Regions from separate parts of the Pseudomonas sp. No.117 genome, predicted to be linked through region 1. Evidence: predicted binding sites of a transcription regulator. Region 1 holds the regulator's gene; the other holds the start of a gene.
What was found. Region 1 encodes LexA, which represses DNA repair genes until DNA is damaged. Its sites were predicted from a motif close to CTGTNTNNNNANACAG; they were not measured.

Region 2: the regulator LexA is predicted to act here: its motif matches at 4,226-4,241, upstream of imuA (translesion DNA synthesis-associated protein ImuA).

The regions. Positions count from the first base shown of each region.
Region 1 covers NZ_BAAJNP010000009.1:79,197-85,049, reverse strand. The annotation lists gene ACYJP6_RS21355 (S-methyl-5'-thioinosine phosphorylase) at 1-227, opposite strand, end outside; gene nagZ (beta-N-acetylhexosaminidase) at 239-1,231, opposite strand; gene ACYJP6_RS21345 (TetR/AcrR family transcriptional regulator) at 1,312-2,022, opposite strand; gene lexA (transcriptional repressor LexA) at 2,247-2,858, shown strand; gene sulA (SOS-induced cell division inhibitor SulA) at 3,044-3,541, shown strand; gene ACYJP6_RS21330 (hypothetical protein) at 3,610-3,846, opposite strand; gene ACYJP6_RS21325 (DUF6586 family protein) at 3,981-4,499, opposite strand; gene topA (type I DNA topoisomerase) at 4,558-5,853, opposite strand, start outside.
Region 2 covers NZ_BAAJNP010000005.1:453,357-459,209, reverse strand. The annotation lists gene ACYJP6_RS14975 (benzaldehyde dehydrogenase) at 1-613, shown strand, start outside; gene ACYJP6_RS14970 (coniferyl-alcohol dehydrogenase) at 653-1,420, shown strand; gene ACYJP6_RS14965 (SphA family protein) at 1,493-2,437, shown strand; gene ACYJP6_RS14960 (DUF4124 domain-containing protein) at 2,597-3,082, opposite strand; gene lpxO (lipid A hydroxylase LpxO) at 3,263-4,162, shown strand; gene imuA (translesion DNA synthesis-associated protein ImuA) at 4,286-4,900, shown strand; gene ACYJP6_RS14945 (Y-family DNA polymerase) at 4,908-5,853, shown strand, end outside.

The DNA.
Region 1 (5,853 bases):
GCTTCCTTGAGCGCCCAGAGGTTGGCGCGGTAGTTCACCTGGTGCGGGGGGATGCGATGGGGATGCCCGTGGCGGGCCAGGAACAGCACCGGGCGACCGGCGTACTGGCCGCGCTGTATCGGCGCCGAGGGTTCGCCCCAGGGGGTGTCGAAGGTCTGGGCCTGGTCCAGCTCCAGACCGGCGAGCGCGGTGAGGCCGGTGCCGCCGATGATGGCGTAGGTGGTCATGGGAAGGTCCTCTAGATGAGTTCAGCCTGGCGTAACCGCTGCAGAGCCTGGCTCCACTGCGGCTGCTGCCGGTAATCGAGATCCACGTGGCGCCGGGCCCTCATGCTGGCCAGCAGTGGCGCGGGCGCGACGCCCAGCTGCTGCACCCGGCTCAGCGCCAGCTCGGCCGCGGCGCGGTCATTGCAGACCAGCCCCATGTCGCAGCCGGCGGTAAGCGCCGCCTCGACGCGCTGGCCGGCATCGCCGGCGACGTGGGCGCCGGCCATCGACAGGTCATCGCTGAAGATGACGCCCTGGTAACCCAGGTCGCCGCGCAGGATGTCCTGCAGCCAGCGCCGGGAGAACCCGGCCGGCTGGGGATCCACCGCCGGATAGATGACATGGGCGGGCATCACCGCGCCCAACTTCGGCAGCAGCGCCTGGAACGGCCGCAGGTCGGTACGCTGCAGGGTTTCCAGGTCGCGCTCATCGCTGGGAATGGCATAGTGGGAATCGGCTTCGGCCCAGCCGTGTCCAGGGAAGTGCTTGCCAGTGGCGGCCATGCCGGCCGCGTTCATGCCGGCGATGAAGGCGCCGCCCAGTTCGATCACCTGCTCGGCGCTGCCGAAGGAGCGCGCCCCTATGACCTGGCTGCGTTGATGGTCGACGTCGAGTACCGGGGCGAAGCTGAAGTCCAGTCCTACCGCCAGGATTTCGGTCGCCATTAACCAGCCACAGAGCCGAGCCAGCTCGACGCTGTCCGCGCGTCCGGCCAACTGGCCCATGGCCGGCAGGCGCACCACGTCGCGCCGCAGCCGCTGGACACGACCGCCCTCCTGGTCCACTGCCAGCAGCAGCTCCGGCCGCACCGCGCGAATCGCCCGACACAGCTCGCGGACCTGCCCCGGGGTTTCGATGTTGCGGGCGAACAGGATCAGTCCGCCCACCTCCGGCTGGCGCAGCAACTGCCGATCCTCGGCGGTGAGCCAGGTGCCAGCGATATCGACCATCAGGGAGCCTTGCATGGGTACCTCGTCCGAATGCTCCGGCGCACGGCGCCGTGAAAGGGACGCAAGCTTACCCCAGCCACCCTCGCCCCCGCAGCCTAGTAGGTCTCGGCCGCCTCGACGGGCGTCGACCGCCGTGGCCGATACTGCGCCCGGGCCAGCTCAGGCTCGTGCATCGCGGTGGGCGCGCGCATGCCGGTGGCGAGAAAGGGCACCATCAGCCGCAGCACCTGCTCGGTATGGGTATCGACGCCGAAGTCGTTCTCGCCGATGGCCCGCAACGCCTTGATGCCGGACATGCTGAACACCGCGGCGCCGAGCATGAAGTGGGCGCGCCAGAACAGCTCCAGCGGCGGGATCTCGGGTACCGCATGATTCATCAGCAACAGGAAACGCCGGAAGGCGCGGCCATAGTTCTGCTCGAGATACTTGCGCAGGTGGCCCTGGCTCTGGCTGAACGCTAGGCCCAGCAGCCGCATGAACACCGAGAGATCGTTGCCATGCCGCGGCTTGATGGCGATCGAATGATCGACCAGCAGATTCAGCAGCGTCTCCAGGCTCATCTGCTCGCCATTCTGCGGCTGCCACTGATCCAGATCTCGATCCAGATTGAAGAAGAAGGGATCGAGGAAGCGCGAGAACACCGCCTGGATCAACGCCTTCTTGGAGCCGAAGTGGTAATTGACCGCCGCCAGGTTCACCCCGGCCCGCGTGGTGATGAGCCGCAGCGAGGTTTCGGCGAACCCACGCTCGGCGAACAGCTGCTCGGCCGCATCCAGGATGCGCTCAACGGTATCCGACTGCGCCATGATCTGCCTCGGTAGATGAATTCCGTTTGAAACATATGTTTCAAACGCTATCGGAGTCAATGTCGGCCCGGTGCGAGACTCGCGGAAACCAGCGGCCTTCCCCACCCCTTGGCCGCCACTGGTGCGCAATCCAGCCTGTCGTCAGAAGCCTGGGCGACGGCCTTGCCTGCCACCCGAAGTTACTGTATATAATCACAGCATCATTAGACGACGCGACGTGCATCATGCTGAAACTGACACCGCGACAAGCCGAGATCCTGGCCTTCATCAAGCGTTGCCTAGAAGCCAATGGCTTTCCGCCCACCCGCGCGGAGATCGCGCAGGAGCTTGGTTTCAAATCGCCGAACGCGGCCGAGGAGCATTTGAAGGCCCTCGCGCGCAAGGGCGCCATCGAGATGACGCCGGGCGCTTCCCGGGGCATCCGCATTCCGGGGCTGGATACCTCGCGCAAGGCCGACGAAAGCCTGCCGGTCATCGGTCGGGTCGCTGCCGGTGCCCCCATCCTGGCGGAGCAGAACGTCGAGGAGAACTGCGCCATCAATCCGGCCTTCTTCCAGCCGCGTGCCGACTACCTGCTCAAGGTCAAGGGCATGAGCATGAAGGACGTCGGCATCCTAGATGGCGACCTTCTCGCCGTGCATGTGACCCGCGAGGTGCACAACGGCCAGATCGTCGTGGCCCGGGTGGGCGACGAGGTCACCGTGAAGAGATTCAAGCGCTCGGGCAACCAGGTCACCCTGCTGGCGGAAAATCCCGAGTTCTCCCCTATCGAAGTCGATCTTTCCACCCAGGAATTCGCCATCGAAGGGTTAAGCGTCGGCGTCATCCGCCGCTGACGTCCAGGGCTGGCCTCATCGCCAGCCCCTATTCAACTGCTTTTCGCCTTGCGCCGAAGTCTTGATCGGGGGTATCGGTTTGCGCTCCAGAAAGCGCTCAAGACCAGGCCGGAGAACATTGACGTCATGTAGTGGTGGTACATGACCTCAAGTGGATTTGATCAAGTCGCCTCGAGGAGGTCGCCATGCAATTTCCCCTGATGTTCGATGCACCGCGCTCGTCCGTTCAAGAGCGGGAGCTGGCCCCCCTGCTGCTGCAGGAGCTGACCGCCTTCCTGCCCAAGCCTGGCAAGCCGGTACGGGAACTGCCGGTTGCGCCGCTGCCGGACACCTTCAGCGAGATGTCCCTGCACGGTAGCCAGGAGCAATGCCTGCAACTGCTCGCGCCCATCCTGCGCCAACTCAGCGAGAAGGACGATGCGCGCTGGCTGACCCTGGTCACCCCGCCCTCCCTGCTGAGCAATGCCTGGCTGCGCAGTACCCACCTGAATCCCGAGCGGGTACTCCTGCTGCAAACGCCCAGCGCGGCCAAGACGCTGCAACTGGCCTGCGAGGTGCTGCGCAAGGGGCAGAGCCATACGGTGATCAGCTGGCTGCACGACCTGAGTGACGCGGGCAAGCAGCAACTGGCGCGCGCCGCGGCCCAGGGCAGCAGCCAGAGCCTGAACATCAGATTCGCGTGATGGAAGACGGGCGATACGAGGCGTAAGGACGGCATTCCAGAACAGAATGCCGGTATCTCAATGAGGGATCAGTGCAGGACGCGCGGTTGATCGTCGCGTTGCAGGCTATCGCCTTCGGCCAGTCGACCGGCCATCTGCACGCCCAGGTTGAACATGGCCTTGGCCACCTCTATCTGCTGTCCATGCAGGAAATCCTTGGCATCGCTGGAGAACTCCAGGGTAACGAGGGCTTCCTCGTCGTCCGCACGGCGCAACACGATGCGACCATCGGAGAGTTCAACGATTTCCAGGTAGGCAGTAGTCATTCAGTATCTCCACAGCTAAGCGGACAGTGTAACAGCGTGGGGTCTGAGAGGCTGACTTGCCTGAGCCTTTTTCGACGGTCTGCAAGGCCATCGTCCTGACGGCCGCCAAGGGTGGGATACCAGAACTGCCGGCCCTACCACTCGGTCATGGCGCCGCGAAACCGGAGCGCCGTCTGCTTGAGGCTTTGCCGCCAAGCTTCCACCTCGTCCAGTCCCAACTCCGGCTCGGCCGGCTCGAGACTGACCGCTTCGATCAACGGCAGCGTCGGATCCTGCTTGGGGCGACGGGGTGCCTGGGGCGGCTGCAGCAGGCGCTGGTACTCGGCGATCAGCCGCGCGAGCCAGGTTTCCGGATTACCGGCCAGCTCCGCCAGTTCACCCATCTCCGGACTGGGCGTCTCGTGCAGCGCCTCGGGGGCGAGCAAGACTGCCAGGGAGGTGGCCTCCATGGTGGGATGCCGGTAGAAACCCGCCACTTCCTGGCAGAGCCCCAGCAGGGCCCCGTGGAGGTGGAACAGGCTGGCTTCGCGTTCGGCCATGATACGCCCCTGGCTATGCGCCGAGGGCGCGGCCTGGGCCGAGCGCCAGCTGTCCAGCGCCAGGCCGGCGAAATAGAGCTTCTGGTTGGTCCGGGTGTAACGCTCGTTGGCCATGCCCTTCTCCTGCGACCGGCGCACCGGTCGGCTTCTCTCCGCCAGGGTCGACTATGCCCTAGCGCTTCTCTTCCACCTGCCACTTCTTGCCGTCATAGAAGGCCTTCCAGCCGGTGGGCTTGCCCTCGACCTCGGTCTGCACGTATTGCTCCTTGGTCTTGCGGCTGAAGCGGATCACCGCCGGACGCCCCTCGCCATCCTTCACCGGGGCACTGAGCAGATAATGGTACTTGGGATCGATCTCGTCGCGATGGGGCAGCAATTCGCTGACCAGCGGCGCGCGGGTCTCGCGATTCTTCGGGAAACCACTGGCGGCGAGGAACAGGCCCGAGGCACCGTCACGCAGCACATAGGTATCGTCGACCTTCTCGCAACGCAGCTCCGGCATGGGCACGGCATCCATCTTCGGCGGGGCCGGCTCGCCGTTCTTGAGCAACTTGCGGGTGTTCTTGCAGGCCGGGTTGGTACAGCCGAAGAACTTGCCGAAGCGGCCGGTCTTGAGTTGCATCTCGCTGCCGCACTTGTCGCATTCCAGCGACGGCCCCTCGTAGCCCTTGATGCGATAGCTACCCTCTTCGATCTCGTAGCCCGGGCAATCCGGGTTGTTGCCGCAGACGTGCAGCTTACGGTGCTCGTCGATCAGGTAGGCATCCATCGCGGTACTGCAGATGGGGCAACGGTGCTTACCGCGCAGGACCAGGGACTCGGACTCGCCCTCGTCGTCCTCGGCGATCTCGTCGCCCGGCACCAGGTTGATGGTGGCCTTGCAGCGCTCCTTGGGCGGCAGGGCATAGCCCGAGCAGCCGAGGAAGACCCCGGTGGAGGCGGTGCGGATCATCATCGGCCGGCCGCAGACCTGGCAGGGAATGTCGGTCAGGGTGGGCTGGTTGGCCCGCATGCCCTTCTCGCCGGCCTCGGCGGTTTCCAGCTTCTGCTTGAAGTCGCCATAGAATTCGTCGAGCAGGTTCTTCCAGTCCCGCTCGCCCTGGGCCACGTTGTCCAGGTTGCCTTCCATGTTGGCGGTGAAGCTGAAGTCCATCAGGTTGGCAAAGCTTTCGTTGAGGCGATCGGTGACGATGTCGCCCATCTTCTCGGCATAGAAACGGCGGTTGTGCACCGTCACGTAGCCACGATCCTGGATGGTGGAAATGATGGCAGCATAGGTGGAGGGCCGGCCGATGCCACGCTTCTCCAGCTCCTTGACCAGGCTGGCTTCGGAGAAGCGCGCCGGCGGCTTGGTGAAGTGCTGGCTCGGGTCGAGCTTGACCAGGCCGAGGTCCTCGCCCTGCTTCATCTCAGGCAGGACGTCGTCGTCGCCCGGCTTGCTCTGCTGCGGCAGCACGCGAGTGTAGCC
Region 2 (5,853 bases), on a different contig from region 1:
GGGCCAGATCTGCATGGCCACCGGCCTGATCCTGGTGCAGCAGAAGATCGCCGCGGCCTTCATCGAGCGCCTGGCGATCCGCGCCGCGGGCCTGCGGTTGGGCGATCCGCTCAGCCCCACCACCCAGCTCGGCCCGCTGATCAATGCCCGACAGTTGCAGCGCGTAGAGGCCATCGTCGCGGACAGCGTGGCCGCTGGGGCGCGCCTGGAGCAGGGCGGCAGCCACGAGGGCCTGTTCTATGCCCCGACCGTGCTGAGCGGCGTGCGCCCCGGCATGCGCGCCTTCGACGAAGAGATCTTCGGCCCGGTGGCCAGCGTAGTGACCTTCGCCGACGAGGCCGAAGCCATCGCCCTGGCCAATCGCACGCCCTATGGCCTGGCCGCGGGCGTGCTGTCCGGCTCCCTGGCTCGCGCCCGCGCCCTGGGTGAACGGCTGAACTGCGGGATGCTGCACCTCAACGACCAGACGGTGAACGACGAGGTGGTCAATCCCTTCGGCGGCCGCGGCCAGTCCGGCAACGGCGGCAGCGTTGGCGGCCTGTGCAACTGGGACGACTACAGCCAGTGGCAGTGGGTGACCGAGCACAAGGAGCCGCCGCGCTATCCCTTCTAGTCCGCTTCACCCCCTGAATAACAACAAGAGGAAAATCCCATGACCCTGAATGGCAAGACCCTGGTGATCACCGGCGTGGCCTCCGGTATCGGCGCCGAACTGGCGCGCCTGGCCCGCTTCCACGGCGCCACCGTGATCGGTGTCGACCGCAACCAACCCCAGCTCAGCCTGGATGAATTCCACCAGGCCGACCTGGGCGACCCGGACAGCATCGCTACCCTGGTGAGTCGGCTGCCGGACCGCCTGCACGGCCTCTGCAACATCGCCGGGGTACCGGGCACGGCGCCGGCGGAAGCGGTGGCGCGGGTCAACTACCTCGGCCTGCGCCTGCTCAGCCAGCACCTGGTCGGGCGCCTGGGGCAGGGCGGGGCCATCGTCAACGTCGCCTCCATCCTTGGCGCCGAATGGCCACAGCGCCTGGAGCAGCATCGCGAGCTGGCCCGGATCGCCGACTTCGCCGAGGCCCAGGCCTGGCTGGCCGCCCACCCGGTGGCACAGGCGACCTGCTACCAGTACTTCAAGGAGGCGCTCATCGTCTGGAGCTTCGTGCAGTCCCAGACCTGGCTGCGCGAATTCGGCGTGCGGCTGAATTGCGTGTCACCGGGGCCGGTGTTCACCCCCATCCTCGGCGACTTCGTCAGCATGCTCGGCGAGGAGCGGGTCGCCCGCGACAGCCAGCGCATGCTGCGCCCCGCCTTGGCCGACGAGGTGGCCGAGGTGATCGCCTTCCTCTGCAGCGATGCCTCGCGCTGGATCAATGGCGCCAACCTGCCGGTGGATGGCGGCCTGGCCGCCAGTTACGTCTGAGCCGGATCGCCGCGCTCGCCCGGCGCGGCGATCACGTTTTCCCACAACAAGAACAATTCCCAGGATGACGTCATGCGCAAAACCCTTAGTCTCGCTCTGCTGGCCGCGGCCAGCGGCTGTTCCACCCTGACCCAGGCCTACGACCTGCCCGGCCTGAACCTCGGCTCCACCAGTTTCTACGATGGCGCGCCGGCGCCGGACGGACCCGGCTGGTACTGGGAGGAATATCTCCTCTACGGCAAGACCAGTCGTTTCAACGATCAGAATGGGCGCAAGCTGCCGTTGCCCAAACAGGACCTCACCACCTTCGCGCCGGTCAGTCAGCTGATCTATGTCGGCCAGCCGCTGGCCAACGGGGCCATGCCCGGCTTCACCGCCATCCTGCCCTGGCTGGCCCACGCCGAGGTCGACGACGGCCTCGGCGGCCAGGCCCTGAGCGCCCGTGAGGGGGTAGGGGACCTGACCCTGGGCGCCTTCCTGCAATTGCCCACCACCACCAGGCCCGATGGCGGCCCGCGCTGGGCACAGCGTATCGAGGCCGAGATCGTTGCGCCCACCGGTCGCTACGACCGCGACCGGGCGATCAACCCGGGCAGTAACTTTTGGTCCTTCAATCCCTACTACGCCACCACCTATTGGCTGACCTCCCAGTGGTCGGTCACTGGGCGCTTCTGGTACCTGTGGAACGGTAAGAACGACCAGCCGCTGCGCAGCTTCGGCGATGTCTCCGACACCCGGGCCGGCCAGGCGGTGCATGCCAACTTCGCCACCCAATACGCGCTGAACGATCGGCTCAGCGTCGGCCTGAGTGGCTACTGGCTCAAGCAGATCACCGATACCCAGGTGGATGGACATGACGTGAGCGGACGCCGCGAGAAGGTCTGGGCCTGGGGGCCGGGTTTCACCTATGCCTTCTCCAGGCGGAACCTGATCACCGTCAACAGCTACGTCGAGCAGGACGCCGAGAACCGCACCGAGGGGCGCAAGTTCGTCGTCAACTTCCTGCACAAACTCTAGTGGGGTGGTGCAGACGTTCGCACAGGCATTGGCGAGTGCTCTCTTGGTCCTGGCTAGGCGCCACGCCGGGTCGTGGCAGGGCCATGGCGAGGGGTGGCGACGCCGCGAGGCCCGCAAAAGCGTCGCCAATATGGTCTGGATGACTTCTGAGACACCCCACTAGCGATCGATCGGGATGCCCCGGTTCGGCGGCGGCGGAGCCGCCGGCGGCTGGGGCTGCGCGGCCTGGGGATGGGGCACCATGTGCCAGGTCTCGTTGCGTGGACGGCGCTCGATGTAGATCGGCACTGGCTGGTAGATGATGCCGGAGCCGCGCACCTCGGTCTGCTGGCGCGAGCTGGAAGAGGACGACGAGCCACCGACCACGGTGATGTCGTCGACCGGACGCTGGCGGCTGGAGGTGGGCGACGGCACCACGTTGACCTCGCGTGGGGCCGTGGCTGGAGGCGGCGTGGCGGGCTTGGGCGGCGGCGTGAAGCCGTTGCTGTCGGGCAGGCTCTGCAGGGGGATGGTGGTGATCTGGCTGGCGGTCGGGCAGGCGCCCTGAGTGTAGGTCGTCCGGCCCTGGTCGTCCACGCACTTGTAGACATCCTGGGCGGCCACCACGCCGCTCGCGAGCAGCAGGCCATACAGCAACGCACGCATGATGAGGCCCTCCGGGCACTCGAATTGTCACCTGCAGGATACAAGATGGCCGCTACGGCTCACAGGGCCACGCGGCCCTACTTCGCCCGGCTTCAGCTAATGGTCAGACTGTAAAGACTAGGCCTGGCTGGACGTGAGGCGTATAACATCCTGATACATTCAAATTCAGGACAGCGACGCGTGAAGTGGTTCGTTATCGGTGGTTTTTTTCTCTGTGTCTTGTACGTGCACCTGCGTGGCCGGGTGCGCCATCGTTTCCTGCGTCAGCTGAGTGATCACTCGACCTTCCTGGCCCCGCTCAACACCTTCATGTTCCTGACCTCGCGGGTGCCCAACGAGCCCTACCACGAGGTGGGGCGCTTTCCCGAACTCCAGGTGCTGCAGGACAACTGGCAGCTCATCCGCGACGAGGCGCTGGCCCTGTTGCGCGCCGGCCAGATCAAGAAATCCGCCGAGCACAACGACGCCGGCTTCAATTCCTTCTTCAAGAGCGGCTGGAAGCGCTTCTACCTGAAGTGGTACGGCGACAGCCACCCCTCCGCCATGCAGCTCTGCCCGCGCACCACCGAATTGCTGCGGGGCATTGGTACGGTCAAGGCGGCCATGTTCGCCGAACTGCCGCCGGGTTCGCGGCTGGTGCGGCATCGCGATCCCTATGGCGGCTCCCTGCGCTATCACCTGGGCCTGGCCACGCCCAACGATCCGCGCTGCTTCATTGAGGTGGACGGCCAGCGCTATCACTGGCGCGATGGCCAGGCGGTGGTGTTCGACGAGACCTTCATCCATTACGCCGAGAACACCACCGATCAGGATCGCATCATCCTGTTCTGCGACGTGGAGCGTCCGCTGCGCTATCGCTGGGCCGGGGCCTTCAATCGTTGGGTCAGCGGCACCCTGCTGGCCGCGGCTGCCTCGCCCAATGACGACAGCGACAGGACCGGTGGCCTCAACCGGGCCTTCAAGCATCTCTACCGCATCCGCCAGCGGGGCAAGGCGCTGAAGAAGCGCAACCGCTTCCGCTACTACCTCGAGCAGTGGCTGCTGCTGGCCGCCCTCGTCGGGGTGGTGATCTGGATCTAGCGGATCCTTTTCCTCCCCAGGGGTAGCGGTTCGACTTGACCGCAACGCGAATCGCCTCTAATACTGTATGCATATACAGATAGAGGCGATGGCCATGGATAACACCCCTGCAGGTTCGCCGGCATGAGCGGCAACGCCGGCCTGGCCCGGCTGTTCGAGGAGCGGCGTCTCTGGAAGGGGCAGGCCAGCCCCGAGGCCCGGCGTAGCCGACAGCCCACCGGCGTCGCGGCCCTGGATGCCCATCTACCCGGGGCGGGGTGGCCGGAGGCTGCTCTGACCGAAGTATTGCTCGCCGGGCCAGGCCAGGGTGAACTGCGCCTGCTCTGGCCGACCCTGGCGCGATTGAGTCAGGCCGCCGAACGCATCGCCCTCATCGGGCCCCCGCTGCTGCCCTATGCCCTGGCCTGGCAGGCGGCGGGAGTGGCGCTGGAGTCGCTGGTGGTGATCCGCGCCCAGGGCGCCGAGGTGCTCTGGGCTGCCGAGCAATGCCTGCGCTCCGGCTGTTTCGGTGCGGTGCTCTGCTGGCCCGAGCGGGCCGACGATCGTCAGCTGCGCCGTTTGCAGGTCGCCGCCGAAAGCGGTCGCACCCTGGCCTTCGCCCTGCGTCCGGCCGCCGCCTTGGGCAATCCCTCACCGGCCGCTTTGCGGCTGGAACTCAGGGCCCCCCTCGAACGGCTGCACGTCCACAAGTGCCGGGGCGGTCAACCCGCGGTGCTCAGCCTGGCCGGCGGCGCTTGAGCTTGCCATGCGCTGGGCCTGCATCCTCTTTCCGCAGCTGGCGCTGGATGCCGTGCTGCGGCGCCATCCACAGCCGGAGCGGCCGCTGGTACTGCTCTCCGGACCGCCCCAGCGTCGCCTGCTCCAGGCGGTCAATCCGGCTGCGCGGGCCCTGGGGCTGCGTCCCGGCCTGACGCTGGCCGCCGCCCAGGCGCTGACCCGCGATTTCGAGCAGCAGGAGCACGATCCGGCGCTCATCGAGACCGCCGAGGCGCTGCTGGCGGCCTGGGGGTATGGCTTCAGCTCCCAGGTCAGCCGCTACTATCCCCGAGCCCTGCTGCTGGAAGTGCAGTCCAGCCTGCCGTTGCTGGGCCCTTGGCCGCGGCTGGAGCGGCGCCTGCGCCAGGAGCTCCAGGCCCTGGGCTTTCGCCATCGCCTGGCGCTGGCGCCCAATCCGGTGGCGGCGCGGATGCTGACCAACGTCGCCGATGGCCTGGCCGTCTCCCTGGACGACCTGCCGCCTCTGCTCGACCGCCTGCCCGTGGAGCGGGCCGGGTTCCTTCCCCAGCAGGCCCAGGCGCTGGCGCGCATGGGCATTCGCCGGCTGGAGCAGTTGCAGGCCTTGCCCCGGGCCGCTCTGGCCCGGCGCTTCGCCCCGGAGCTGCTGCAACAGCTGGATCTGCTGCGCGGCAGTCGCAGCCTGGCGCTGGAGTTCTACCGGCCGCCCGATCGTTTCGTGGCGCGGGTGGAGCTCAATTTCGAGGTCGAGTCCCACCAGGCGCTGCTGTTCCCGCTGCGCCGCCTCACCGCCGACCTGGCCGTCTGGCTGGCCAGCCGCGACCGCGGCGTGCAACGTTTCCTGCTGTGGCTGGAGCATCGCCAGGGCCCGGCCACGACGCTCACCATAGGGTTGCTGGCCCCCGAACGCGATGCCGCGCTGCTGTTCGAGTTCGCCCGTGGCCGGCTCGAACAGC